3 regions of the Micromonospora sp. NPDC000316 genome follow, and region 1 is predicted to be linked to each of the others. Evidence: riboswitches for the same ligand, from Rfam matches in the RefSeq annotation. Region 1 holds a riboswitch; each other region holds the start of a gene.
The links. A riboswitch is a leader RNA that binds a small molecule or an ion and turns the genes downstream of it on or off. The one in region 1 is predicted to bind S-adenosylmethionine.
Positions count from the first base shown of each region.

Region 2: linked by a shared signal. The riboswitch ahead of thrC (threonine synthase) and the one ahead of ACFY2Q_RS17295 (NAD(P)-dependent oxidoreductase) in region 1 are both predicted to bind S-adenosylmethionine.
Region 3: linked by a shared signal. The riboswitch ahead of ACFY2Q_RS11825 (aminotransferase class V-fold PLP-dependent enzyme) and the one ahead of ACFY2Q_RS17295 (NAD(P)-dependent oxidoreductase) in region 1 are both predicted to bind S-adenosylmethionine.

Region 1 is NZ_JBIAZG010000007.1:183,063-192,505, forward strand. Features, by position in the region: gene ACFY2Q_RS17260 (FtsX-like permease family protein) at 1-560, shown strand, start outside; gene ACFY2Q_RS17265 (DUF1540 domain-containing protein) at 974-1,270, shown strand; partial or broken gene ACFY2Q_RS17270 (DUF2470 domain-containing protein) at 1,401-2,177, shown strand; gene ACFY2Q_RS17275 (hypothetical protein) at 2,265-2,807, opposite strand; gene ACFY2Q_RS17280 (SGNH/GDSL hydrolase family protein) at 3,379-4,182, shown strand; gene ACFY2Q_RS17285 (cellulose binding domain-containing protein) at 4,335-6,071, opposite strand; gene ACFY2Q_RS17290 (LacI family DNA-binding transcriptional regulator) at 6,604-7,644, shown strand; SAM riboswitch class IV at 7,826-7,936, shown strand; gene ACFY2Q_RS17295 (NAD(P)-dependent oxidoreductase) at 8,037-8,726, shown strand; gene ACFY2Q_RS17300 (nuclear transport factor 2 family protein) at 8,723-9,247, shown strand; gene ACFY2Q_RS17305 (nuclear transport factor 2 family protein) at 9,244-9,443, shown strand, end outside.
Region 2 is NZ_JBIAZG010000004.1:217,605-227,047, reverse strand. Features, by position in the region: gene ACFY2Q_RS11915 (DoxX family protein) at 134-595, shown strand; gene ACFY2Q_RS11910 (winged helix-turn-helix domain-containing protein) at 721-1,017, opposite strand; SAM riboswitch class I at 1,118-1,253, shown strand; gene thrC (threonine synthase) at 1,265-2,551, shown strand; gene ACFY2Q_RS11900 (GNAT family N-acetyltransferase) at 2,805-3,824, shown strand; gene paaN (phenylacetic acid degradation protein PaaN) at 3,876-5,549, shown strand; gene ACFY2Q_RS11890 (GNAT family N-acetyltransferase) at 5,720-6,241, opposite strand; gene ACFY2Q_RS11885 (cold-shock protein) at 6,711-6,914, shown strand; gene ACFY2Q_RS11880 (hypothetical protein) at 7,043-8,227, shown strand; gene groL (chaperonin GroEL) at 8,498-9,443, shown strand, end outside.
Region 3 is NZ_JBIAZG010000004.1:201,177-210,619, forward strand. Features, by position in the region: gene ACFY2Q_RS11800 (ATP-dependent DNA helicase) at 1-329, shown strand, start outside; gene ACFY2Q_RS11805 (AI-2E family transporter) at 354-1,706, opposite strand; gene ACFY2Q_RS11810 (GroES family chaperonin) at 1,814-2,152, shown strand; gene ACFY2Q_RS11815 (hypothetical protein) at 2,246-2,413, shown strand; gene ACFY2Q_RS11820 (PrsW family intramembrane metalloprotease) at 2,425-3,906, opposite strand; SAM riboswitch class IV at 3,931-4,050, shown strand; gene ACFY2Q_RS11825 (aminotransferase class V-fold PLP-dependent enzyme) at 4,097-5,359, shown strand; gene ACFY2Q_RS11830 (aromatic acid exporter family protein) at 5,364-6,599, opposite strand; gene ACFY2Q_RS11835 (metal-dependent phosphohydrolase) at 6,706-7,362, shown strand; gene ACFY2Q_RS11840 (DUF4031 domain-containing protein) at 7,334-7,618, opposite strand; gene ACFY2Q_RS11845 (FAD-binding oxidoreductase) at 7,686-9,089, shown strand; gene ACFY2Q_RS11850 (hypothetical protein) at 9,100-9,443, opposite strand, start outside.

The sequences.
Region 1 (9,443 bases):
TCAACCGGGAGACGGTCAGCGGCCACACCGCCACGAACCTCGACGACCAGGTTCTGATCCGGACCGGGGCCGACGCCGACCTCGCGGGCCTGGTCGACAGCTACCCGGGCAGCGGTCTGATCGACACGAGCGCCATCAACGGCCAGTTGGAGAAGGACCTGGCACTCAACGCCTGGCTGAACAAGATGCTCATCGGCGTCATGGTCGGCTACGCCGCCCTGGCAGCCGCCAACACGATGGTCATGGCCGCACTGGCCAGGGGCCGCGAACTGGCCCTGCTGCGCCTGGTCGGGGTGACCACACGTCAGGTCAAGCGGATGGTGCACGCCGAACAGGTCGGTCTGCTCGGCACATCACTGCTCATCGGTGGCGCCATCGCCGCTGTCACGTTGATCTCGGTGGTCCGGACGTTCACCGGGCAACTCGTGCCCTACGTCCCGACCGCCGGATGGGTGTCGATCATCGGCGGAACCGCGCTGCTCGCGCTGGCCACCACAGTCCTGCCCATCGGCGCACTCCTGCGGAGGCCGCCGGTGAGCAGCATCGGGGTCAAGGAGTGAACGCCGGCTCTCCGCTCGACACGTTCAAGCCGAAACAGGAGCTTGACGTACACCCGGTCAGGTGACCCGCCGCCCCTGCGTGCCGCGCTCAGCGGCCACGCAGGGGCGGCCGTCTCTCGCCGGTGAACAATTGGCGTATTGGTCGGCGATAACTGCCGAACCGCCGTTTCCTCGGTAAGGCAAGACTTACCTAAGAAGGCGACCTGCCCTCAACGCAACGGTGGCGGGAACGGTGAAAACGTCAGTGCGACGGACGTCCCGTTGTTAGCGTTATGTGGTTCGACACTCTGATTCCAGGTCCCGCACGGTGGCGGGTTTGCCGTCCACCTGCGTGGCAAATACTGACTGACATATGAGCACGCCGGCCCGACGAGTTCCGCTGCCGCGCCGGCCCTACGGTTTGGGAGAACATCATGAAAACTCTGCTGCAGTCGCCCCCGGTGCGTGAATGTGCCGCCACCGCGTGCAGTTTCAACGCCAAGGGCTGCCACGCTCCGGCGATCACCGTGGCGTCGACGGGTGACGCCGCGTCCTGCGCCACGTTCGTGGAGTCGTCCGTCCAGGGCGGCATCCCGGAGGTGACCGGTGCCGTGGGCGCGTGTGCGCGTTCCGAGTGCGTCCACAACGCCAACCTCGCCTGCACCGCCGAGTCCATCACCGTCGGCCCGGGCGCCACCGTCAGCGACTGCCTCACCTACCAGCCCGCCTGACGCCCACGGTCGCCTGCCAACGTGACGTCGCACCCACGGCACGTCACCGCCTTGGCAAAGGTAAGCCTTACCTACTAATGTCACGTCCCGAGGCCACGCTCACCTTCACTTCCTGGCCGAGGGGACTGACATGGCGTTCCACCCAGCCGGGCAACCAACGGAGCTGGCGGATCCCACGCACGCCGCCACACCTGCTGATCCGGCCGCCGTGACAGCACGATCGGCCCTGGCCGCTGCCCCGTCCCTGCGGCTCCGGCTCGGCGACGCCTGCGCCGACCTCATCGAATCGCACGCTGTCCTCCCCGACGGCACGGTGATCCTCGCGGTGGACGCGATGACCCGAACCGGCGGCCTACTTGTCGCCGCACGCGGTCGCCAGGGCGCGACGCGGCTCGACGTGACGCACATCGCCCCCATCGCCGTACGGTCCCGTGTGCGGGCCAGAGTGTGGATGCTGGGGACCGCGCGCCGGTTCGACTCGGGCATCCTGGACTCGTGCGACGGCGACACCGTCATGGCCCTGCTCAACCTGCCTCCCGTCGCCCTGTGGGCTGTCGAGCCCGTCGAGATCGGCCTCACCCGCGACATCGGCGACACCGCTGTGAGCGTCAGCGCCTACCGCGCCGCACGGCCCGACCCGCTCGCCGCCGACGAAGCCGCACACCTGCAACACCTCACCGACCAGCACCGCGACCTCCTCGACCAGCTCGCCACGCTCGTCGACCCCGCCGTGACCCACGGGTCGGCGCGAGTCGTGCCGGTCGCCGTCGACGCCGACGGCATAGTGCTCCGCGCCGAGGCACCGGACCGGCACACGGACGTCCGGCTCCCGTTCGCCAAGCGAGTCACCCGGAGCGCCGGCCTCGCCGAAGGGCTGCGGCTATTGCTCGCCGAGGCGACACAGCACTGATTCGCGGATGCGCTCTGAACAAGCCGGTTGACAACGCGGTCGGCTGACCCGAGCCGCACTGCCGCTCTCGGCACCGACTCTTCATCAATGCACGGTGAAGAGACTGGCCATGAGGCGGTTTTCCGCAGAACAGTCTGGCCCTGTGGCCTCCAAGAGCTCGAGGCTTACCTCACCGCGCGGATGGCGATAGTCGTCGTAATGAACTGAATATGCCTTCCCCGTGCCGGCTGCGGAGACTGGGTCGGCGTAGACGAGGACGACGTACTTGGATAGCCCGTGCGTCGATTGTCGGTCGTGAAGCCGATCCACGCACTTTCGAAATTCGGTCAGGTTTTGCGGGCTCGGGCCGCCTTTGAAGCCCGACCGGTCGCCCGTGTAGGGGTTGAACCTGGGCTGGTGGAGATAGAACTTGAACTCTACGAACGCCTTCTCCTCGCCGCGATGCAAGACCAAGTCGATTCGATTGCACTCCACGAACTGCCTGACATCAGGGCTGGCATGCGAGAGATGCCGACAGAAGGAGTAGCGAAAGACGGACTCGTTCCAGCGATCGAGAGGCATCCGTTGAACCTCATCGCGCATGGACGCCACGGTGCTCAGGAACGTCGCTCGGACCAGGTCATTCATAGCCAGGACCATCCTGGCAAGCTACCAGCGGCGAGCCTCTGTCCCTCGTTGGCGGCTGTCCGTGTCGTGGGGTGACCCGATAGAAAAGATGCGCCATCTGATCAGGGTGAGTAGGGCCGTTGAGGGTCCGATGTTCCTGTTACGGAAGGCACCTTCATTCCCGGCGCGGGGATCATGGCGCGACCGGTCGCCGCAAGCAGCGTCGGGAGTGCGCCGCCTTGCGGGCCGTGGGCGAGCAGCGGCGTGCCGGCGGCCATGACGAGGTCGATGTGCGCCGCGCGATAGGCGCTTGACGAGACGGTGACCACGTGCCCGCCGCGATCGAGACGGCCGGACTCGACGAGGCAGGGTCGTGCGCATCCCGTTGCCGTGATGCCGTGGCTCGGGGCGTACTCACGAGGGATTCGGGGTTCGGGGCGGAGCCCCGAGGTCTTCACGGTCGTGGCCGTCCGTGTCGCCGGCCGGCGCGACCGGATGCGGCTGGGCGTCGGCTGTACTCGTAGGGATCTTTTCACCGTCAATATTTAGTGCTATCTATTTCACACTGATCCTCCTACCCCCGGAGCGCGACGTGTGGAGATCCCGTCTGACAACCCTCGCCCTGAGCCTGGCCACGGCCCTGGGTGCCACCCTCACTCTGGCAGCGCCCGCCCAGGCCGCTCCCGGCGACCATTACGTCGCCCTCGGCGACTCCTACTCCTCCGGGGTGGGCGCCGGTAGCTACACCTCCGAAAGCGGGTCCTGTCAGCGCAGCACCAACGCCTACCCGGCGCTGTACGCCACCAACGTGCGACCCGCGTCGTACCGCTCGGTCGCCTGCTCCGGTGCCACCACCACGAGTGTGATCAACACCCAGCTCAGCGCGCTCAGTGCCACCACCACCCTGGTCAGCGTCACGGTCGGCGGCAACGACGTCGGCTTCGCCAACATCATGACCACCTGCGTGCTCTACGGGACCACCGAATGTGTGGCCGCCGTGCAGGCCGCCCAGAACAAGGCCCGGGCCGACCTTCCCAGCCTGCTGCGCACCGTCTACAACGGAATCCGCACCCGAGCGCCCTCAGCCCGGGTGGTGGTCGTCGGCTACCCGGTCTTCTACCAACTGGGTACGACGTGTGTCGGGCTCAGCGCCACCTCCCGCGCGAAGATCAACGAGGGCATCAACCTGGTGGATGACATCATCAAGAGCGCCGCCCTGTCCGCCGGCTTCACCTTCGCTGACGTCCGGTCGAAGTTCGTCGGGCACCAACTGTGCAGCTACGGCGAGAAGTGGTTGCACGCCTTGAATTTCGCGAACATCGGCGTCTCCTACCATCCGACCGCGGCCGGACAGTCCGGCGGCTACTACCCGGTCTTCCGCTCCGTCGCCGGCTGACGTCGGGGCGCGCACGGGGGTAGCGCGTCGGGCTTCGGCCGGCGACACGGTAGGCCGTTAACACGAGCGACGGGTGGCGGACGACGTCACCTGGGCGGTCGAGCCTGTGGGTGCAGCCGATGAACCGCACCCACAGGCCCCGACCGGATGTCTCAGAGGGTGAAGACGAGCGTGGAGATGCTGCGTGCGCCGACGTTGATCGTGGCCTGACCGCCGTTGACACTTGTGGGTTGGCTTGCCGCGTTGGCGTTCTGCGAGGTGAGGTAGTGCTCGGCCCGGGTGACGTTCTGCGGGGCCTGGACCACTGCGTTGTTCACCGCGCTGTTCGACCTGTTGAGGATCACCAGGGTGATCTTCCCGTCGCCCTGGTAGGCGGTCACCTCAAGCGGCGACGCCTTGGAGTTCTTGGTCAGGGCGACGCGCTGGTAGCCGGGGCGCACGTACTTGGCGTACTGGGAGAAGGCGTACCCGCGCTTGAGCGGAGCGCCCGCGACGGTGCCGTACGCGGACTCGCCGTCACCGATGAAGGAGTAGTAACGCTTGCCGTACCACCAGATGTAGGCGCTCCAGTTGGCCTCCATCGACTTGTGCACCGTGCGCATGATGTCGTCGAGCGTCTCGTTCCAGACCGCCGCGTTGGCGGGGTTGCCCCAGATGTTGGAGCCGCCACCGTCTGCGGCGTGCAGGTTCCACTCGGTCATCCATACCGGCTTGTTGTGCTGCTCGGCCAGGGAGTATGGCCGCAGCCGGCCCGAGTCTTCGGTGCCGTACAGATGCCCGCCGATGTAGCCGATGTTGTTGCGGGCGGACGCGTCGTTGAGGGTCGGATCGGTGAAGTTGTAGTTCAGGTTCACGGCCTCGGCGACCATCAGCTTGGTGTTCTGCACCCTGGCGCCCTGGTCGCGGACGAATGTGCGCAGCTCGGTGCCGCTCCAGTCCATCGAGTCGTAGTCCGGGTGCCAGTCCGGCTCGTTCTGCACCGAGGTCACGTCGATGGTCACGCCCTGACCACGCATGTACTGCACGTAGCTGTTCAGATGGTTGGCGTAGTCGTCGTAGTAGTCGGTCCTCAACTTGCCGCCGTTGACCCGACTGTTGTTGGTCTTCCACGCCGCCGGCGCCGTCCACGGCGACGCGAGGATCTTCACGTTCGACCCCGACGCCTTCGCTGTCTTCAGCGAGTTCACGTGCGTCGCCCACTCACTGGACACCGGCGAGAGGCCGGTACGCACGATCGACAGCCCCAACTGGTTGGGGCCCATCCCGACAAGCGTCTGCGTCTCGGCCGTCGACCACGCGCTACCCCAGATCGACTGCGCGGCCCCGAACCCGTCGACGGTCTGGTATCTGGTGGCATTGTTGACAGTGATGTCCGCCGGCCCGTTCGGCGGTGGGGTCGTGGGGGGCGGGGTCGTCGGCGGCGGCGTGGTCGGCGGTGGTGACGTGGGCGGCGGCGAAGTCGTCGGTGCCGTGCCGCCGGTGCAGGCCACCCCGTTCAGCGCGAAGCTGGTCGGAGCCGGGTTGCTGCCGGTCCACGAGCCGTTGAAACCGAACGAGGTCGTGCCGTTGGTCGCGATGCCCCCGTTGTAGCTGACGTTTCTCGCGGTGACCGCCGCACCGCTCTGGGTCACCGTCGCGTTCCACGCCTGCGTGACGGTCTGCCCGGCACCATAGGACCAGGTCAACGCCCAACTCGTGATCGGGTCACCGAGATTCGTGATGGTGACGTTGGCCCCGAAGCCGTCCTGCCACTGTGACGACACGCTGTAGTTCACCGAACAGCCGGCGGCCGCGGCCCCGGCCGGCATCGCCACGGCGACCGCCGTCGAGGCCAACAGAACGGCACCGGCGGACATCAGGGCCGCGTTTGTCTTTCTCGATCTTCTCATCGACATCTCTCCTGGGTGTTTGGCCGCGACCCGTACGGCTCCCCGGCAGCGATCCATTGCCGCCGGGGAATCGATGTCGTGGCCAGGTGAGCTGACCAGATCGTCGTTAGCGCTAACATGTGCGGCCCGTCGCACCCAGCAGCGAACTCATCGACGTCTCGCTGGCGCCCGAGCTCCCGGACGGCGCGCCAGCTGTGCCCACATCGACTGTCGTGGATGGCGATATCACTCGTCAAGACGTGACCAAGAGGTTTCGCGAAAGTTTGGCCCGAGGCGCATGCCGGTCGACACCCTCGACCACGCTCGCTCCGGCACCCCTCGGGCGAGGATCAGCAGCCCGCCCGGCGCGAAACTACGCCATTGACCAGCTCGGATGCGGCCCCGCACCACATCGGATCTGCCGACCCCGCTCGATATCCGCGTCGGCTTACGTCGGAACGCGCGGGCACGAAATGTTGTCGTGAACATTTCCTAAGGTCAGGCGGTACGCGGCTGGCCGAGCATTCCGTGGTCCGCCCGTAGAATTCCTCTCGTGATCGAGGAAGGTCAAGGACGCCATGCCCGCAAGCCCTGGCGCGGTGACCTGCCCATCGCCACGATCGCCGAACTCGCCGGGGTCTCCCCGCCCACGGTCTCCAAGGTTCTCAACGGCCGAGGTGGTGTCGGCGAGCAGACCCGGCAACGGGTGGAGGCGCTGCTGCGCGACCACGGCTACCGCCGACGACAGTCCAGCGGTGCGTCCCTCTGCATCGAGGTCGTCTTTCACCAGATGCTGCCCTCGATCGCCATGGAGATCCTGCGCGGTGTCCAGGAGGTCGCCGGCACGAGGGACTGCACAGTCGGCTTCACCGATGTCCGACGACGCATACTGGCGGGCCAGCAGTGGGTGGAGCCCCTGCTCCTGCGCCAGCCGACAGCGGTCATCACCGCGTTCTCCCTGGTCACCGCCGATCACGGGAAGCGATTGACCGCCGCCGGCATACCGCTTGTCGCCATCGATCCGACCGTTGACCTGTCCCCCACGCCCGCTGTCGGGGCAACCAACTGGAGTGGTGCCCTCGCCGCCACTCGACACCTTCTCGACCTCGGCCACCGGCGGATCGGTGTGATCACCGGACCGGTCGACGACCTGGCCGCGCGGGCTCGCCTGGACGGCTTCCGGGCCGCGCTGGACTACGCCGACGTCCCGTTGGACGAAACCCTCGAACGGCGCGGTGTCTTCAGCTTCGACGACGGCCGTGAACTCGGCGCCCAGTTGCTCGCCCACTCCGCCCCGCCGACAGCCGTCGTCTGCGGCAACGACCTCCAGGCGCTTGGCGTCTACGCCGCGGCGCGGGCGTCACGCCTGCGGATTCCGGAGGACCTCAGCGTCATCGGCTTCGATGACATCGACCAGGCGGCATGGCTGACACCGCCCCTCACCACTGTGCGACAGCCGTTCGGTGAGATCGGTGCCACCGCGGCTCGGCTCGCACTGGCCCTTGCCGACGGCGGTCGCCTGGCCCAGGAACGATACGAACTCGGCACGACCCTCGTCGTGCGTGGCAGCACCGCGCCGCCTCCCACCCATTGATCCCTGTCGCGCGAGGAGATGCCCCGCGACGGCGGCCGGTTCGGACATCCGGCACCTGAACAGGCGATTCGAGGGCCAAGCAGGTGAAGGCAGTGGAAGTCACCGGCGGCGGAATTACCTACATCACAGATGGGATTTGCGTGTTACCTGTTCGGCGCGGGCCTGGTTATGGTCTGGGCTAGGTCCAGATGGCCAGCGCCAAGCCCCGGCTCGCTGGCAGGCAACCCTCGTCCGCGATGGGGTGCCCCGGGTGATGACCAGGCGCCTGCTTCCGCAGGCGCAATAGCGGACCTTCGCGGGTCCCGGCTTGGAAACATGCCCGCGCCAGCGGTCTACCTCCATTGAGCGAGATTTCCTGCCGGTTCGCGTTGTCCTGGCAGGAAGGAACAATTGTGAAGATCGCTGTATTCGGTGCCACCGGCAAGACTGGCCAGGAGATCATTCGGCAGGCCCTCGCCGGAGGACATTCCGTCGTCGCCCTGGCACGCCGCCCCGAGGCGCTGCCGATTCGGCACGAGGCGCTGCGGATCGTCGTGGGCGACGCCCGCAACGCGGACCACATCGCGGCTGTCATCGAGGGGCAGGACGCCGTCGTGAGCAGCCTGGGACGACCCGCCGCGGGCAGCACCCGGGCCGAGGTCGACGACAGCGAAGTGGTGGACGTCTGCACGGCCTCCACCAGGCACCTGTTCGCGCAGATGCCGGACGCGGGAGTACAGCGCATCGTGCTGATGAGCACGCACGGCGCCGGCAGCAGCAACGACGGTTCGCCGTACGTGGTGGCGCTGCGCGAACTGGTGGGCAACCGGGTCGCCGACAAGGACGACATGGAGGCGTTCATCGCCGCCAGTGACGCGCCCGTCGACTGGACCGTGATCCGCAACCCGCTGATCTACGACGGTCCGGCCGGGCAGCCGTACGGGGTCCACGAGAAGATCGTGCTTGACGACACCTCGAAGGTCACCTACACCGACCTCGCCGCGTTCACGCTCTCCGAGATCACCGAACCGAAGCACGTCGGCAAGATCCTGACCATCACCGAGCCGCTGACCGGCGAAGCCGGGCCCGGATCGCCGTCATGAGTCTCACGCCGGCGGCACTGGCCGACCGGGCCGGCATCACCGACGCGCTCAACGCGTACGCGCAGGGCGTCGACCAGCGCGACTGGGATCTCTATCGCAGCGCGTTCGCCACTGACGCGACTGTGGACGCGCTTATCGACGGCACCGGCCCGCGCTCGCCGGAGAGATTCCGCGACGAACTTGTCGACGCGTTCGACGACATCCGGCTCTCGGGCCAGCACGTGCTGAGCAACACGATCTTCCGGATCGACGGCGACACCGCGCACACGGTCACCGAGTTCCTCGCCACGACGCTCGAACGGGTCCGGGATCAGCCGACCCTTGTGGCCTGTCTGCACGCTGCGGGCCTCTATGTCGACGACCTGGTCCGCACGCCGGACGGCTGGCGGATCACCCGGCGGGTGCTGGCGCTCAAGAGCTTCGAGGAGCGGCGGCAGACGTACGCCGGCCCGTTGGCTGAGGCGTTCCGCACCACCTCCACGACCCCGTGGACCCATCGTCTGAGGAGTGCGACGGCATGAGCGTCGACGTCCAGGAACTCATCGACCGGGCCGAGATCACCGATGTGCTCGTCGCCTACTGCCAGGCCCAGGACCAGCAGGAGTGGCACCTGCTCGACGCCGTCTTCACCGACGACGCGGTAATGGAACTGCCCGGCAGTGGGCTCGACGGCACGCTGAGCCCTGCCGCGTTCCGCGCGTTCCTCGTGGAGCGGTT
Region 2 (9,443 bases), on a different contig from region 1:
GGCTGCTCGTGGTCGTGAACGTTTCTTCCGAGATGTTTTCGGCCAGGATCTTCCCACTAGCAAGGAATTTATGTACTTCAATCTTGCCCTGCCTCATCATTGACAGGTATCTATTTGTGTCGATGGAGGTCCCATGAACTTGTCTCGGCTCGGCGGGCCGATCCTGTCCCTGTTCCGCATCGTGACCGGCCTGCTGTTCGCGTTGCACGGCCTGTCCTCGATCTTCGGGTTGTTCGGCGGCAACCCCATTACCGGCAAGGCGATACCCCTCGGCACCTGGCCGGGCTGGTGGGCCGCGCTGATCCAGTTGGTCTGCGGCGCGCTGGTGCTGGTCGGGCTCTTCACCCGGCCCGCCGCGCTTCTCGCCTCCGGCTCGATGGCGTACGCCTATTTCGTCGTACACCAGCCCGAGGGCCTGCTGCCACTGCACAACGGCGGTGAGCTGTCGGCGCTCTTCTGCTGGTCGTTCTTGCTGGTAGCGGTGCTTGGCCCGGGGTCCTGGGCGCTCGACACGCTGCTCGCCCGGCGTCGCAACGACTCTCCATCGGCACCAGCGCCGGTCTCGGCCGCCGAGCCCAGCTCGGTGTCCGTCTGATCGCACATGTGCCGCGCGCCGCCGGAGCCTCAATGGGGCGGCTCCGGCGGCGCGCCTGGCGAGAGGCCATCCCTGCGCTGATGTCGCAGACGATTCAGCTCCATAGCGTGCGCCGGTGGCAGGTCCTACTCGGTGCGGCTGGCGAACGAGGACGCAGGCGGGCGGGGGATGAGGACGGCGTCCAGGAGGCCGGGGTAGAGCTTGTTCAGCTCGTCGCGGCGGAGGCGGACGTAGCGGCTGGTGCCGGCGGCCCGGGTGCGGGTTATGCCGGCCTCGCGCAGCACCCTGAGGTGGTGGCTGCGGGTCGCCTTGGAGACGCCGATCTCGAATGTGTTGCAGGCGTGCTCGCGGCGCTCGGCACCGCCCTGGCCGGCAGCGGTCACCGACCCGGTCGCGGTGGTCGATCCGGTGGCGGCCACCACCCGTTGATCACCTGCCCTGGCCTGGTCTGTTAGCTCACAGCGTGGGATCCGCGCTGGATGCGACGGCCGACGGTGCCTAGACTCGGCGGCACAACTGAATACCTCATCCAGAGGGGCTGAGGGATACGGCCCGACGACGCCCCGGCAACCACCCCGCGCGCTCACCGCTGAGCGACAGGCGGGGCAGGTGCCAATTCCGTCCCTGCCGCACCGTGCGATGCGGGGAAAGATGAGAGGACTTCTCGACATGACGTCGACCCTCGCCGCCTCCGGCATCGACACCTCCACAAGCCCCGCCCGCGCTCTGGTCTGTCGCGCCTGTTCGGCCCGCTACCCGCTCGCCGCCCAGCACGCCTGCTACGAGTGTTTCGGCCCGCTGGAGGTCGACTACGACACCGCCGCACTGGCCACTGTCACCCGCGAGCAGATCGAGGCGGGCCCGAAGAACATCTGGCGGTACGCCGCGCTGCTGCCCGCCGGTCAGGACCCGGCCACCCGGGTCACCCTCGACCCGGGGCTGACCCCGCTGGTGGCGGCCCCGCTCCTCGCCGCCGAGCTGGGCATCACCGCGCCGCTCTGGGTCAAGGACGACAGCGCCAACCCCACCCACTCGTTCAAGGACCGGGTCGTCTCGGTGGCGCTCACCGCGGCGAAGGCGCTCGGCTTCACCCGGTTCGCCTGCGCGTCGACAGGCAACCTGGCCAACTCGGTGGCCGCCCACGCCGCCCGCGCCGGCACTCCCTCGGTGGTCTTCATCCCCAGCGACCTCGAACAGGGCAAGGTCATCACCACTGCCGTCTACGGCGGCGAGCTCGTCGCCATCGACGGCTCGTACGACGATGTGAACCGGCTCTGCGGCGAGCTGGTCGAGACCGACGAGTTCGAGGACACCGCGTTCGTCAACGTCAACGTCCGGCCGTACTACGCGGAGGGCTCCAAGACCCTCGGCTACGAGGTGGCCGAGCAGCTCGGCTGGCGGATCCCGGCCCAGGTGGTCATCCCGATGGCCAGCGGCGAGCTGCTCACCAAGATCGACAAGGCGTTCTCCGAGCTTGTCGAGATCGGCCTGGTCCAGCCGCCGGCCGGCGGCTGGAAGGTCTTCGGCGCACAGTCGGCCGGCTGCAACCCGATCGCCTCGGCGCTGCACGCCGAGACCGACACGATCACCCCCGTCAAGCCGACAGGCATCGCCAAGTCGCTGAACATCGGTGACCCGGCAGCCGGCCTCTACGCGTTGGAGGCGGTCCGCCGCACCGGCGGCTGGATGGAGTACGTCGACGACGACGAGATCCGCGCCGGCATCCGGCTGCTCGCCCGCACCACAGGTGTCTTCGCCGAAACCGCTGGTGGGGTGACGGTGGCGGTGCTGCGCAAGCTCGTCGAGTCCGGTCGGCTCGACCCGACGGCGGAGACGGTCATCTTCAACACCGGCGAGGGCCTGAAGACCATCGACGCGGTCGCCGGCCAGGTCGGCCCGACCCACCACATCAAGCCCTCGCTGCGTGCCGCCCGCGACGCTGGCCTCCTCGGCTGACTCGGCAGGCGGGCGATCCGCCGGGTAACTGGGTTTTCGCTGTGAGTGCGGAAAACCCGCCGCTATGGACTTGACGGCAGGAACCGGACGGCGCAAGATGCTCCGTGCGGGAGGGCATTTCGCCGGAGACTTTTGAAGTTCTTGCGACCCAACGCCGGAGGCGTTGTGCGAGTGTCCCTCCCGACCACGTTCGATCGGGCCACCGGATTAATTCGGTGGCCCGATCGCTTTTCCGGGTGCCAGGCTCGCCGGCATGAGCATCACGATCGCGTCCTTCGACGGCGCAAACCGGGCCGCGATCGACGAGGCGTACCGGATCGGCGCGGCGGCCAGCGACGTCGACATGCCGGACTTCCCGCCTCTCTGTCGGCGATACTTCGACGCGCTCTTCCATACGCCGATGCCCGGAACCGAGTCGCTCTGGGCGCTGGCCCGGCTGGACGACGTGCCAGCCGGCTACCTCAAGCTGGACCTGCCCCAGCTCGACAACACCGACAACGCGAACGTCGAGCTGACTGTGCATCCCGAGCTGCGGCGTCGCGGCGTCGGCCGGGCCCTGCACGAGTACGGGGTGCGCCTGCTGCGCGAGCGCGGACGCAAGCGGGCGCTCGGGATGACCGTCTCCACGCTGCCCGGTGGGCCGTCCCGATCGGTGGCGGGTGACGCGTTCGCCGCCTCGACAGGTGCGCAGTCCGCGCTGGCCGAGGTGTGTCGCCGGCTCGACATCGACACCATCGACCGGGCTGCGCTGCGGGCGGCGCTCGCCGAGGCGCACGCCCTGGCCGAGGGCTATCAGTCGGTCACCTGGCAGGGGGCGACCCCGCCGGAGTACGTCGCTGACATCGCCTATTTGGATGGCCGGCTGCTCATGGACGCGCCGATGGGCGACGTGCAGTGGGAGCCGGAGCAGGTGGACGCCGAACGGATCCGGGGCACCGACCGAGCGTTGGAGGCCAGAGGTCGGCGGCGCTACCACCTGGGGATGCGGCACGAGGCGTCCGGTCGGCTGGTCGCCTGGACCCTGCTCGACGTGGGTGCCAGCGCTGACTGGCACGCCTTCCAACAGATCACCATCGTCGACCCGGAGCACCGGGGGCATCGACTCGGCCTGCTCGCCAAGATCGAAAATCTGCATCACCTGCTCACCCACGAGCCGGCGGTACGCGTCATCGACACCTTCAACGCGGCAAGCAACAGCTACATGATCGCGATCAACGAGCGGCTCGGCTTCCGCCCGTTGGAATCCTGGAACAACTGGCAGCTCACCCTCTGACGGGCAGTCGGCGCTACTGCTCGCGCAGGGTCCTCAGGCATGATGTCGGGCATGACGGAGACCCCGCATCCCCTGTACGACAGGCACGCCGACACCCTCAACCGCGCGCTGACCGCGATCACGGAGCGGGGCTACTGGTCCGCGTACCCCGAATCCCCAAGCCCCCGGGTGTACGGCGAGACCGCCGCCGCCGACGGCAAGGCTGCCTTCGAGGCGTACCTCGGTGGGGATTTTCCTCTCGACCAGCCCGGCACGGTCGGGCGGATCGCCACCGAGACGAGCCCGTTCGGTGTGGAGTTGGCGGTGCGTTATCCGCACGCCGGCACCGACGAGCTGATCAGCGCCGCCTCCGCCGCGTTGCCGGCCTGGCGTGATGCCGGCCCGCAGGCCCGGGTGGGCGTCTGCCTGGAGATCCTCGACCGGCTGCACAAGCACATCTTCGAGCTGGCCAACGCGGTGCAGTTCACAAGCGGGCAGGCGTTCGTGATGGCGTTCCAGGCCGGCGGCGCGCACGCGCTGGACCGGGCGTTGGAGGCGCTGGCGTACGCGTACGCCGAGATGACCCGGCACCCGGGCACGGCCGGCTGGGAGAAGCCCGCCGGCAAGGGCGACCCGCTGCGGATGACCAAGACCTTCCACGTGGTGCCCCGTGGCGTGGCGCTGGTGATCGGCTGCAACACCTTCCCGACCTGGAACTCGTACCCGGGCCTGTTTGCCTCGCTGGCCACCGGCAACCCGGTGATCGTCAAGCCGCATCCGCGCGCGGTGCTGCCCCTGGCCGTCACCGTCAAGTACGCCCGGGAGGTGCTCGCCGAGGCCGGCTTCGACCCGAACCTGGTCCTGTTGGCCGCCGAGGCGCCCGGCGAGAAGCTCGCAAGTGACCTGGCCCTGCACCGGTCCGTGAAGATCGTTGACTTCACCGGCTCCACTGAGTACGGCGACTGGTTGGAGACGCACGCCCGGCAGGCGTCTGTCTACACCGAGAAGGCCGGGCTGAACACGGTCGTCATCGACTCCACCGACGACTTCGCCGGCATGTGCCGCAACCTCGGGTTCACGCTGACCCTCTACAGCGGTCAGATGTGCACCACCTCGCAGAACATCCTCATCCCGGCCGGGGGCATCGAGACCGACCAGGGGCACAAGAGCTTCGACGAGGTGGCCGGCGGCATTGCCGCAGCGGTCGGCAAGCTCACCGCCGACCCGGCCCGAGGTGTCGAGTTGACCGGCGCCATCGTCAACGACGGGGTGCTGGAGCGACTGGCCGAGGTGACAAAGGTCGGCGAGCCGGTGCTGGAGTCGCGGGCCGTGGCACACCCGGCGTACGCGGACGCGGTGGTGCGTACCCCGACGATCGTGAAGCTGGCCGCGGACGACGCGGACACCTACGGCCGGGAGTGGTTCGGGCCTATCTCGTTCGCCATCGCCACCGACTCCACAGCGCACAGCCTGGAGCTGATGCTCCGGACAGTCGGCGAGAAGGGCGCGCTCACCGCGGGGGTCTACTCGACCGACGAGGCGGTGTTGGACGCCGCCGAGGCGGTGGCTGTCGAGGTCGGAGTGCACCTGTCGTGCAACCTGACCGGCGGCGTCTTCGTCAACCAGTCGGCGGCGTTCTCCGACTTCCACGGCAGCGGTGCCAACGCGGCGGCCAACTCGGCGCTTACCGACGGGGCCTATGTGGCGAACCGGTTCCGGATCGTGCAGTCTCGGCGGCACGTCTGATCTTTCGTTGTGGTGGGGTTTCCGGGGCAGCCCGACCCGCTTCGGGCGGTCAGGCTTGATCCCTGCGCGGGTCGGGCTGCCCCGGAAACCCTTTGTCGGCACGCTGGTTCGGACGCAGCCGGTTTTGTGGGGCAGCTTTGTGGCTCTGCCGTGGGACGGGTTGCTCGGGTTTAGGCGGGGCGGCGCATCTGTAGCTCGGTCAGGGCGGGGATCGTGGGGTGTGGCACGCGTACGCCGGTGTCGATGAAGCCCAGGCGCTGGTAGGCCCGGTAGGCGCGGTCGTTGCCGACCACCACCTCCAGCATCAGGTCCGGCCGGCCGCACGCTCGGGACCAGGCCGCCACCTCGTCGATCAGCTCACCGAGCAGCCCGGTGCCCCGACGGGCCGGGGTGACGTACACGGCGTAGATCACGGTCAGTTCGGGCTCGTCCGGGGACAGCGTGCCACCGGCGTGCCCGACCAGCCGGCCACCCGGGTCGGCGATGAACTGCGCCCTGTTGGGCCCGAGCGAGGTGTACGCGATCCGCGCGGCGTACTCGGCGTGGGAGACCGCCGCAGCCTGGGCCACGGTCTCCAAGAAGGCAAGCGGTGCGTCGGCGAGCATCTCCAGGCGCAGCGCCCGCATCCGGGCGGCGTCCTCCGGGCGTACCCGACGAATTGTCGCCGGTCGGAGGCCTGGCTCGGTGGTCATGCCCGCATGCCTATCACAGGAGATGGACGACGGATCTCGACGTGCTCGATCGCCGTCGGCCGGCCGGGTCACGCCAGTGCGTCGCCCAGGTACGCGACACCGCTGCGCTCCTGCGCCATGTTCCACAACCTGGTGGCCAGGGCGCCGATGACGCCGTGGAGCGATATCTCGACATCCTGCTCCGCGGTCTGCGCCAGTGAGGCAACGCGGCCCGTGCCGCGCCGGCAGTCATGAGCGTGGATATCTCCGATCGAAAACGGTGATGGCTCCTGCTGTCGGGAACGCGCTCGACGCCGCCCAGGATGTGCCCGATTTGCGGTAGTGCGCGGCCGTCACTCCTCGTGTAGCGTGCGATTTCGGTCACCCATTTCAGCGGTCGACGTCGATCGGTGAAGCGGTGGGCCGGGAGGCGTTCGGCCCTGCCGTGCGCCGCTGCCAGGCAACGCCGCGCAGAGTGAGGAAGTGCACCGTGGCACAGGGCACCGTGAAGTGGTTCAACGCCGAGAAGGGCTACGGCTTCATCGCCGTCGACGGCGGTCAGGACGTGTTCGTCCACTTCTCCGCGATCGAGATGGACGGCTACAAGGCGTTGGACGACGGTCAGCGGGTGGAGTTCGAGATCGCCCAAGGCCAGAAGGGTCCGCAGGCGGAGCACGTGCGCGTCGTCGCCTGAGCATCACCCCGCCTGAACCTCGTCCGACCGGCCGGTGAATCGCCTCCGGTCGTCGGCGGGTCGGGGCTGTGGTAGCGATGCCCACCCTGGAAGATCGTGAACCGTCCAGCCGATGCTGAGGAGGGTTCATGACCGACCAGCCGCCCCCGCCCACCCCGCCCCTCGGGCCGGGGGAGCAGGGTCCGTCCGATCCGACCTCGCCCGGCACGCCGCCGGTCGCCGGCGCGGCCCCCGGTCCGCAGCCCGGCATGCCGCCCGGCACGGCCCCCGGTCTGCGGCCCGGTGCGCCCTCCGGCCCGCCGCCCGGTTGGGATCCCGCGCAGGGTGGTTGGGGCCCGCCGCCGCAGGGCTGGGTCTTCCCGCCCACCGGCGGCTACCCGCCCGGCGCGGGTCCCTACGGCGGGCAGCAGTGGTATCCGGGGGCACCGGTCGGCTGGTACCCGCCGGGTCACGGCCTCGACCCCAACGACGCCCTGGTCACCCCGCCCGGCGCCGGTATCCAGGGCTGGCTCAGCCGGTTCAACGGCGCGCTGCGTCGGGGCTGGCGGCAGTTGGTGCCGATCATCCTGCTCACCCAGGTGCTGCCGGCGGCGGTCCTCTCGATCATCTCGCTGGCCGTGGACCCGACGGCGGGCTGGGACGCGTGGGCGGCGGAGCCCGGGTCGGATGCGACAGCCAGGCTGCCGGAGACCTTCGGCACCGACGTGGCCATCCTTCTCGTGGCGTTGGTTGGCGGCAGCCTGCTCTTCGGTCTGGTGCAGGCGGTGGGATGGGCCGCCGGCAGTTGGGTGATCACGCAGCAGGCGGCCGGCAGGCCGGCCCGCGTCGACGCCGCGCTGCGGTACGGCGTGCGCCGGGCGCTCGGCCTGTGGGGCTGGACTCTGCTGATCAGCGTGCTCGTCGGTGTGGGTGTCTGCTTCTGCGTACTGCCGGGCATCTACCTGGCGTTCGCGCTGAGCATGGCCGGTCCGGTCTACCTCTTCGAACGGCAGAACCCGATCGGCCGGTCGTTCCGGATGTTCCACGACCGGCTCGGGCTGATGCTCGGCCGGGTGGCGCTCGTGGCCGCGGTGGTGATCGTCGGCAGCCTGATCCCGGGCCTACTGGAGTCGCTGGGCAACGTGGCGCTCGGTCCGGACCCGCTGTTGTCGCCGGGCACTGCGGTCGGGGCGGTGGCCGTGATCGGGGTCACCGCGTTGCTGGCCCTGCCGGCACACCTCGTCCAGTTGGTCGGCCTGCTGGTCACGTACACCGAGCAGCGGGCCTATGAGGCGCCGGTGAACAGCGCCCAACTGGCGGCGGAACTCGGCTGAGCGCCCCCATCGTGCTTGCACTCGGCAGGGGAGAGTGCTAAACAAGTCATTGGCACTCGCATACCGTGAGTGCCAATGGTCGGGACGGTGGGGCCAGGTTGCACCGGCGTGGAGACGCCGGGGTGGCATGGCTGGTCGTCGCGGGCTATCCGGCCCGGCCGAAGGACGTCGTCGTCGCCAGGTGGCGACGTCCCAAGGTGCGTACACCAGGCGGCCCATCCGGGGCACACAACTCGGGTGGCCCGTGAGTGTCCAGGAGGACAACGCCGTATGGCCAAGATGATCGCGTTCGACGAAGAGGCTCGCCGCGGCCTCGAGCGAGGCATGAACCAGCTCGCTGACGCCGTAAAGGTGACGCTCGGCCCGAAGGGCCGCAACGTCGTGCTCGAGAAGAAGTGGGGTGCCCCCACCATCACCAACGATGGTGTGAGCATCGCCAAGGAGATCGAGCTCGAGGACCCGTACGAGAAGATCGGCGCCGAGCTGGTCAAGGAGGTCGCCAAGAAGACCGACGACGTTGCCGGTGACGGCACGACGACGGCGACCGTCCTGGCTCAGGCCCTGGTGCGCGAGGGCCTGCGCAACGTGGCCGCTGGCGCCAACCCGATGGCCCTGAAGCGGGGCATCGAGGCTGCTGTCGCGAGCGTCTCGGAGGAGCTGTCCAAGCTCGCCAAGGACGTCGAGACCAAGGAGCAGATCGCCTCCACCGCCTCCATCTCCGCCGGTGACAGCACCGTCGGCGAGATCATCGCCGAGGCGATGGACAAGGTCGGCAAGGAAGGCGTCATCACCGTCGAGGAGAGCAACACCTTCGGGCTGGAGCTTGAGCTCACCGAGGGCATGCGCTTCGACAAGGGCTACATCTCGGCCTACTTCATGACCGACCCGGAGCGCATGGAGGCCGTCTTCGACGACCCCTACCTCCTGATCGTCAACAGCAAGATCTCGTCGGTCAAGGACCTGCTCCCGATCCTCGAGAAGGTCATGCAGTCGGGCAAGTCGCTGCTGATCATCGCCGAGGACATCGAGGGCGAGGCTCTGGCCACCCTTGTCGTCAACAAGGTCCGGGGCACCTTCAAGTCGGTCGCCGTCAAGGCGCCGGGCTTCGGTGACCGCCGCAAGGCCATGCTCGCCGACATCGCCATCCTCACCGGTGGTCAGGTCATCAGCGAGGAGGTCGGCCTCAAGCTCGACGCCGTCGGCCTCGACATGCTGG
Region 3 (9,443 bases), on a different contig from region 1:
GTGACGCCTGCCAGCTCGTCGTCATCGACCGGCTGCCCTTCCCCCGACCCGACGAGCCACTGGCGGCGGCCCGCGCCGCAGCCGTGGACGCGGGCGGCGGCTCCGGCTTCGCCGCGGTGAGCGTGCCGATCGCGGCGGTCCGGCTGGCGCAGGGGGTGGGCCGGCTGATCCGGGCGACGGGCGACCGGGGGGTCGTCGCGGTGCTCGACTCCCGGCTGGAGACAGCCCGGGGGTACGGGCCGTTCCTGCGTCGCTCCCTGCCGCCGTTCTGGTACACGACCCGCCCCGAGGTCGCCCGAGGGGCTCTGGAACGCCTAGCCGGCTCCTGAGCCCTGTCTCCCGTCCGGGGCGTGTCAGGGGGCTTGCGCGGCGACGACCACGGCGTCCGGTGGGGTGTCCGGCACCGTGCGGGCCGCCAGTCGGCGCACCGCCGTGTTCAACACGGCGATCAGAGGCACCGAGACCAGCGCGCCGGTGATGCCGGCCAGCACCACGCCAGCCGCGATACCGATGATCACCGCGAGCGGGTGGATGGCCACCGCCCGGCCCATGATTATCGGCTGGAGCACGTGCCCCTCCACCTGCTGTACGCCGATCACCACACCCAGGATGATCAGCGCGGTTACCGGCCCGCTGTCGACAAGCGCCACCAGCACCGCCACAACGCCGGAGAGCGCGGCACCGACGATGGGGATGAACGCGCCGAGGAACACGAGCGCCGCCAGCGGGAACGCGAACGGGATGTCGAAGATGACGAGGAAGATGCCGATGCCGACCGCGTCGATGAACGCCACGAGCACTGTCGCGCGGACGTACGCGACAAGGGTCTGCCAGGAGGCCCGCCCGGCGTCGTCGACCTTCCACCGGGCGGCCACCGGCAGCAGCCGGACGAGGAAACGCCAGATCCGGCTGCCGTCGCGCAGGAAGAAGAACGTGGCGAAGAGCACCAGCAGCGTGCCGGTCAGCACCTCCGCGAGCGTCGCGGCAGTGCTCAGCGCGCCGCTTGTGAACTTCGAGGTGTTGTCGTTGATCCAGCCCTGCGCCTCGGCGATGTAGCGGTCGAGTTGCCCGTCGGACACGTGCAGCGGGCCGGTCTTCAGCCAGTTCTGGATCTGCCGGACGCCCTCGGAGGACTTCGCGCTCAACTCCGGCACACCCTGGATGAACTCGTTGACCACAAGGGTCAGCGTGCCGATGACACTCGCCAGGCCGCCGACGAGCACCACCGCCGTGGCCAGCGACCGGGGCAGCCGGGCCCGCAGTAGCCAACCAACGGCCGGCGCGAGCAGCGCCGACAGCAGCAGCGCGATGGCCAACGGGATGATCACGATCTTGACCGTGCCGACGATCCGGAGCAGCGCCCAGGCCACCACCCCGATCACGATCAGCCGCCAGCACCAGGCGGCTGCGATCCGCAGCCCGTGCGGCACATCGGCGTCGTCCCGACTGGACGTCGACGTGTGCAGATCCACCGGAGGCTCCGCGCCGATGACAGTGGCGGTCGGCGGGGCGGGGGGCCCCGGCACGGCGGGCGAGGCGAGGCCGGGCGTCTCCGGCGAGTCACTCGGCTTCTGCTGGCCGGTGCGTACCGACTCCCGGGTCGACTGGTAGGCACGGCGCAGCCGCCCGCGTACCGGCTCGAAGCGGCTCAAGCGCACCTCCTGGCAGAAAGAACCAATCCGCCCCCGCGGCGACAGGCCGGACAGCGCACATCCGTTCCCGACACACTAGGGCAGTTCCGCCACACAGTGCCCCATCCACCTCGGGCGTAACCACCGGCAGCCGGCCACCGGCGACACGGTAGCGTCTCCCCGTGACCGCCGACCAGGATTTCGACTCCGGCCTGCCGATCCGCCTGCTGCACGACCGCGTGCTGGTGCGGATGGACGGCAGCGAGGGCGAGCGGCGCTCCACCGCCGGCATCGTCATCCCGGCGACCGCAGCGGTCGGCAAGCGCCTCGCGTGGGCCACCGCCGTCGGCGTGGGGCCCAACGTCCGCGCCATCGTCTCCGGCGACCGGGTGCTGTTCGACCCCGACGACCGGTCCGAGGTCGAGCTGCACGGCCGCGGGTACGTGCTGCTGCGGGAGCGCGATGTGCACGCCGTGGCGGCCGAGCGGATCGAGAACAACTCCACGGGCCTCTACCTCTAGGACGCACCTCCCGGGTCACCTGCGGCGGCGCGTGCCGTTTGCCCGGCCGCACGGCGGGAAGCCAGCCGGCGACCGTTGCCCTGGGGAGGGACGATGCCGGTATTCGTGAAGAAGCTGCTGACCTGGGGCAGTGTCGCGTTCCTGATCTACTTCATGGCGTTCCGACCGGACGGCGCCGCGCAGCTGTTCAAGGCGATCGGGGCGATGCTCGTGGCGATGGCCCAGGGGCTCGGTGACTTCCTCACCACCCTGATGACCTGAACCCCCAGCCGTCAGGGACGACCGGGCGGCCAGGGCGCCACGGGACGCGCGCCGTGCCAGCCGGGCGGCGGATAGCCCATCGGGGGCGGCGGCGGGGCCAGCACCACCGGAATCGGCACCACCGGCTCGTCGGGTGCGGCCACCGGCCGCTGCGTACCGTCCGGGAAGCGCAGGTGGTATCGGCTACCGTCCCAGACCCCCACCGGAGCCTGCGGGTCCCGACCCACGAAGAACGACCGGTACGCGGTGATCGCGTCCAGCAGTTGCCGCTCCTCGGCAGCGGTCCGCTCCTGGTCGGCGGGCTTGCGGTCCAGGCCACGAAGCGTTCCGTCGCGCAGCAGCGCCAGCCGGGTGGCGGAGAACTGGTAGCCCCGCATCGCCCGGACACCGGCGTCGCCTGCCACCCGGCGCGCCCAACTGCGGGCCGCGTGCCGACGGCCGAGGCTGCTCAGCGCGGCCACCTCGGGTGGGCTCAGCCAGCCTGCCCGCACGTAGTCCGGCAGTCTCCGCTCGGTGAGCCGGCCCTCCCACGCGCGCAGCCACAGCGCGAGCCCCACCATGCCGAAGAACACAGGGACCATCAGGCCGAGGAAGCCGTACAACATGATCACTGCTTCGCCGGTGGCCTGGGTCAGCGTGGGCAGCAGGTTCCAGGTGCCGTGCAGGATCATCGCCAGCAGCAGGCCGGCGATGGGGGCGAGCACCCGGACCCGACGGTCGGCCGTCCGGGCCGCGATGCCCAGCCCCACACCGGTCATCGAGGTGAAGAGCGGATGGGCGAACCCGAACAGGAGGATCCGGACGATGAAGATGGCGATGACCTGCTGGGTGCCGGTCGCCGGGCCGTACCGGTCGGCGCCTGCCGCGTAGCCGTACCCGCCCAGGTAGAGGATGTTCTCCACCATGGCGAAGCCGACCGCGGAGAGCCCGCAGTAGACAAGCCCGTCGGTGATCCCGGACCACTCCCGGCGGCGGAACACGAGCAGCAGGATCGGGCCGAGGGCCTTGGTCAACTCCTCGATGAACGGTGCCACGAGCACCCCGGTGAGCGCGGCGGGCAGCCCCCAGTCGGCGAACCGGCCGGCGGCGAACTCGTTGACGGTGAGCGAGGCCGCCGTGGAGACGAAAGCTCCCCAGGCGAAGCAGAAGATCAGATATTTCAGCGGCTCCGGTTCGTACCTGTCGAGCCAGAGGAAGCAGGCGACCAGCACCGGCACCGGCAGGATCGCGGCGACCACCCCGACCAGCAGGGCCTGCACGCCGAGCGACTGGCCGAGCGTGAAGACCATGAACACCGCGCACGCGGCGATGAGCAGCACCACCCCGGCCAGCACCAGGAATCGTCGCCAGCCGAGTCGGCGCAGCGGCATCCGGGGTGCCTCGCCTGCGGGCGGGGCCGCGGGCGCGGGCGGCGACGACGGCAGGGGTGCACCGGGCGGGGTGTCGGCCATGCGGTCAGCGTAGCCATCCGACGCCGGCTGGTTCGGGCGCATCCACAGCCGCTATGCTGCTGGGCAGGTCACGAGTGCCAGCGCGAAGCCCCGGTTTGCTGGCCGGCAACCCTCGTCAGTTCGCGGTGGGGTGCCCCGGGTGATGACCGGGCCCAGCCCGATCGGCGTGCTGGGCAAGCGCGGACCCCGTCCCGGCCTAACGCCAGGGGTCCCTGACCCCGGAGGCTCCGGCATGCCCGTCACCCTCGTACCCTCGCTGCCCACGATCGCCGCTCCCGCTTCGGCGGCGCCGCTCGACGTGCTCGGCGTACCCGGCGAAATCAACCTGGACTACGCGGCCACCGCGCCGTGCGCGCGGGCCGCGGCCGACGCGGTGACCGAACTGCTGCCCTGGTACGCGAGCGTGCACCGAGGCGCTGGCGCGCTGTCGCGCCGTTGCACGCTCGACTACGAGCGGGCCCGGCAGACGGTCGGCGACTTCTTCGGCGCCCGCGCCGACGATCACGTGATCTTCACCCGGAACACCACGGATGCGCTCAACCTGCTGGCTCGGGCCCTGCCGGCCGGCGCGACGGTTGTCACATTCGCCGGTGAGCACCACGCCAACCTGCTGCCGTGGCCGCGCGGCTCGGTCCGGCTGCCGGTGCCCACCGACCCGGCCGAGGCGGTACGCGCTCTCGCCGCCGCCCTCACCGAGCTGCGCCGGAACAGCAACCCGGCGCTGCCGGTGCTTGTCGCGGTGACCGGGGCCAGCAACGTGACAGGGGAGCGGTGGCCGGTCGCCGAGCTGGCGCGGGTGGCCCACCGGCACGGTGCCCGGATCGTCCTCGACGCCGCGCAACTCGCCCCGCACGCCCCCGTCGACCTGCTCACGCTCGATGTGGACTACCTGGCCGTCTCCGGCCACAAGCTGTACGCCCCGTTCGGCGCGGGCGTCCTCATCGGCCGCTCGGACTGGCTGGACGCCGCCGCGCCCTACCTGTCCGGTGGCGGCGCGACAAGCCACGTCGGGCCGGCCACCCACGACGTGACCTGGACGACCGGCCCGGCACGGCACGAGGGTGGCACGCCGAACCTGTTGGGTGCGGTGGCGCTGGCTGCGGTCTGCGAGGCGCTGGGCAACGCGGACCGGGCCGCGCTGGCCGCCGACGAGCAGGCGCTGCTGGCCCGGCTACGCGCCGGCATCGCCGCCCTGCCGCACGTGGTGGAGCTGCGCACCTTCGGCCCCGAGGCGCCCCGGGTCGGCATCGTCTCGTTCGTGGTCGCCGGGCGGGACTCGGCGGAGGTGGCCGCCCGGCTGGCCGCCGAGCACCGGATCGGCGTACGGGACGGGTTGTTCTGTGCCCACCCGTTGGCCCGGCGGCTGCTCGCCGACGCGGCGGCGCGTACCGGTCGGCGGGATCTTCCACCCACCGCGTTGCGTGCCAGCATCGGCCTGGGCAGCACCGCTGCCCAGGTGGACCGGCTGCTCGCGGCGCTGGCCACGCTGGGCTGAGCGCTCAGCCGATGGGTGGCGCGGTGGGCGGCTTCGGCGCCTCGGCCGGCCCGGCCGGCTGACCGACCGGCCGCTCCTGCTCCCCGAAGGCGGTGCGGATCCACCGGTTCGCCTCCTCCTGCTCGATCCCGGAGGCCACCAGCAGGTCACTCGCCGTCGTCCGGATCTGGGCGACCACCACGCTGCCCGAGAAGCCGACCCCTGCGGCGTACGCCCGGCCGGCCTCGCTTACCGCCCGCAGCGACCGCTCCCGTGCCTTCTGCGGCTCCTGGCCCGCCGCGAACTGCTGTTTGAGCAGCCGGACCGCCTCGGCGAGGTGCGCGATCCCGTCCGGCATGGGATCCGGCACGGGCTCGGAGTCCTCGATCAGCGTGACGGACCGGCGGATCAGGGTGCCGGTGTTGCGCATCGCCCGGTCGATCGGGTCGGCGGCCTCCGCGTAGTGGGTCAGCTCACCGCGACGGTGCCAGCGGGCCGGGGAGAGCGTGGCGGTCTCCTTCGCGCCCTCGATCGCCTCGGACAGGGTGGCCAACTCCTCCTTGTTGTCGCGCATCCGCTCCAGTGCCCGCTGGGTGGCATCGCGGTCCCGTTTGCGCAGCCCGTCGGCGCAGGCGTCGAGCTGGTCGGCGAGCAGGTCCAGCGCCGGTCGGGCGGCCCGATTGAGCACCCGCAGCGGGTTCAGCGGCAGCAGCACAGCCGTCACCAGCAGCGCGATCCCGCCGCCGAGGAACGCGTCGATGAAGCGCGGGATCTCCAGATCCTCGGTGGAGGGGCTCAGCGTCACGATAAGCACCGCCGTGGCCGCCGTCTGGATGACGATGGACACGCTGGCGCCGGCGAAGATGGTGAGCAGGATCGCCACAGTGACCACCAGGCCGAGCTGCCACGCCCCGGTCCCGACCAGGTAGATCAGGAAGTCGCCGATGGCCACTCCGATCGCCACCCCGAGGATCAGCTCCACGGTCCGGCGGGTCCGCTGGCCGACCGAGGCCGCCAGGGTGCCGACCGCGGAGATCGGCCCGAAGACCGGCTGCGGGTTGTTGAGCAGCTTGAGCGAGATCAGGTACGCCAGCCCGGCGGCCAGCCCGGCCTGCACGGCCAGCCCACCGGCCATCCGCACCCGGTGCAGCCGGTCGTGCAGGGTGGCCCGGCCGCGATGGCGCAGTTCCTCGGTGGCCTCGGCGATACGCGCGCCGTCGAGGTCCACCAGCCCTTCCCGCAGCGGGGCACGACGCACCATCGGAGGTCTCTTGTCCCGGGCCACGGCCATGAGCGCGACTACCCGAGGCGGGCGCGCTGAATCCTCCCGCCACACGCGCACGGGACGAATACGGCAGACTCGGGCGGTGGCCGATCTGCTGGACCGGTGGCGGGCGGCAGCCCGGGGTGCCGGGGTGATGCTCGACGATGCCTCGACCCGGGCCGGCGAGCAACTGCTCGCCCGGTGGCGGGAGCCGCACCGGCACTACCACACGGTGGCGCACCTGACCGCCGTACTCGACGTGGTGGACGGGCACGCCGCGCTTGCCGACCGGGCCGACCTGGTCCGCCTTGCCGCCTGGTGTCACGACGCGATCTACGACCCCAGGGCTCCCGGCGACACAAACGAACGGGACAGCGCCGCGCTCGCCGAGAGCCTGCTCACCGGGCTCGGGCTGCCGGCGACGGCGGTGGCGGAGGTCCGGCGGCTCGTCCTGCTCACCGCCGGGCACGTGGTGGCGCCCGACGACCCCGACGGCGCCCTGCTCTGCGACGCGGACCTCGCCGTGTTGGCCGCGCCGCCCGCCGCCTACGACCGCTACGCGGCGGCCATCCGGCAGGAGTACGCGCACGTGCCCGAGCATGCCTTCCGGACGGGTCGGGCCGGCGTCCTCACCGCGCTGCTGGCGCTGCCCGAGTTGTTCCGGCTGCCGCCTCTCGCCAAGCGATGGGAGCAGCCGGCCCGGGACAACCTGCGCCGGGAGCTGGCAAGCCTCAGCGGGCCGCCGACGCTCGCGGTTTGACCAGGTGCTTCGGGCGGCGCAGGCCGGCCTCGCGGAGCAGCCGGACCAGCTCCCTGCTCGGCACCACACGGGCGCCGAGCCACACGGCCGACGCGAACCGGTCGGCCGGGATGTCGTAGTGGTCGCGGTCGAAGCCGCGCCGGGGCGCGCCGAGCGCCTCGGCGAAGGCGTGCAACTCGGCGTAGGAGACGTCGCTGATCAGGTGTGACCAGAGTCGGCCGCGCCACGGCCAGGCAGGCCGGTCCAGGTAGAGCATGTGCCCAAGTTAGCCCGCAGAGTTGATCATGTTGATGATCGGCGGCTGGCGACCTAGCCTCGGCTGCATGGCCCCCACCACCGGACTCCTCGACGACCTGCGCGCCGCGCTGGGCGAGAACGCCGTGCTCACCGACCCGGACCTGCTGCGCATGCACCAGCGCGACGAGGCCGACCTCTGCGCCGCCGGCATGCCGTTGGTGGTGACCCGCCCGAGCAGCACCGAGCAGGTGGTCGCGGTGGTACAGGCGGCGGCGCGGTACGGCGTACCCGTGGTGCCGCAGGGTGCGCGGACCGGGCTGGCCGGCGCGGCGAACGCGGTGGACGGCGCTGTGGTGCTCAGCACCGTCGCGATGAACGAGATCCGGGAGATCGACCCGGTGAGCCGGATCGCTGTGGTCCAGCCGGGTGTGGTCAACGCGACGCTTGCCGGGGCGGTGGCCAAGCAGGGGCTCTGGTACCCGCCGGACCCCGGCTCCTGGGAGTCGTCCACCATCGGCGGCAACGTGGCCACAAACGCAGGCGGCATGTGCTGCGTCAAGTACGGGGTGACCACCGAGTACGTGCTCGGCCTGGAGGTGGTGCTCGCCTCCGGCGAGGTGCTGCGCACCGGCCGGCGTACCGCCAAGGGGGTGGCCGGTTACGACCTGACGCGGCTCTTCGTCGGCTCGGAGGGCACCCTCGGGGTGATCACCGAAGTGACTGTGGCGCTGCGGCCCGCCCCTGCCGAATCGCTGACCCTGGTCGCGGTCTTCCCGTCCACGGCGGCTGCCGGCGCGGCGGTGGCGGAGATCGCCGCGCGGGGCCTCACCCCCAGCCTCCTGGAGCTGCTGGACCAGACCCACCTGCGGGCGATCGAGGCGTACCAACCGATGGGGTTGCGGACCGACGCGCAGGCCCTGCTGCTGGCCGCCGCCGACACCGGCAGCCGGGCGGCCGACGACCTGGTCGGCCTGGCCGAGGTGTGCGAGGCCGCCGGCGCCGACGAGGTCTACGCGGCCACCGACGCCGTGGAGGCGGCGGCGTTGTTGCAGGCCCGGCGGCTGGCCCACCCGGCGATGGAGAAGTTCGCCGCCGACACCTACCCGGGCGGCAACGGTGGCCTGGTGATCGACGACGTGGCGGTGCCGCGCGGCTCGCTCGCCGCGCTGCTGGACGGGGTGGCCCGGATCGCCGCGGAGTGCGAGGTGCCGATCGGCGTGGTGGGGCACGCCGGAGACGGCAACATGCACCCGAACATCGTCGTCGACCGGGCCGACCCGGCGAGCGTGGAGCGGGGCCGGCGGGCGTTCGACGAGATCATGCGGCTCGGCCTGGACCTGGGCGGCACCTGCACCGGCGAGCATGGGGTCGGGCTGCTCAAGCGGGACTGGCTGGCCCGGGAGATCGGCCCGGTCGGCGTCCGGGTGCACCAGGCGATCAAGTCGGCGCTCGACCCGGAGGGTCTGCTCAACCCCGGCAAGGTGCTCTGATCGAGCCCGCTCAGCCCTCGACCTCGGCCGGGGTGGCCTGGGTGAGCAGCAGCAGGATCTCCCCCGCCACCGTCGTGCGCTCCTCACCCGGGCAGTCCTGTGAGGTGATCAGCCCGGAGGACGTGAGCAGGCTGGAGGTAAGCGCGTCGATGCAGGTGGCCCGGTACCGCCGGACCTGGTCGGTCTCCTGGGCCAGCGCCGGGTCGGCAAGCAGCACCTGAAGCCGTTCGGTCAGCTCCGGGGCCAGCCTGCCCCGGGAGGTGACCCCGTCACCGGCGCAGTCGAGGCACTGCCAGCTGCCGTCCCGCTCGACGCTCAGAGTGCGCATCGGGCCGTCCGCGCCGAGCCGTTGCA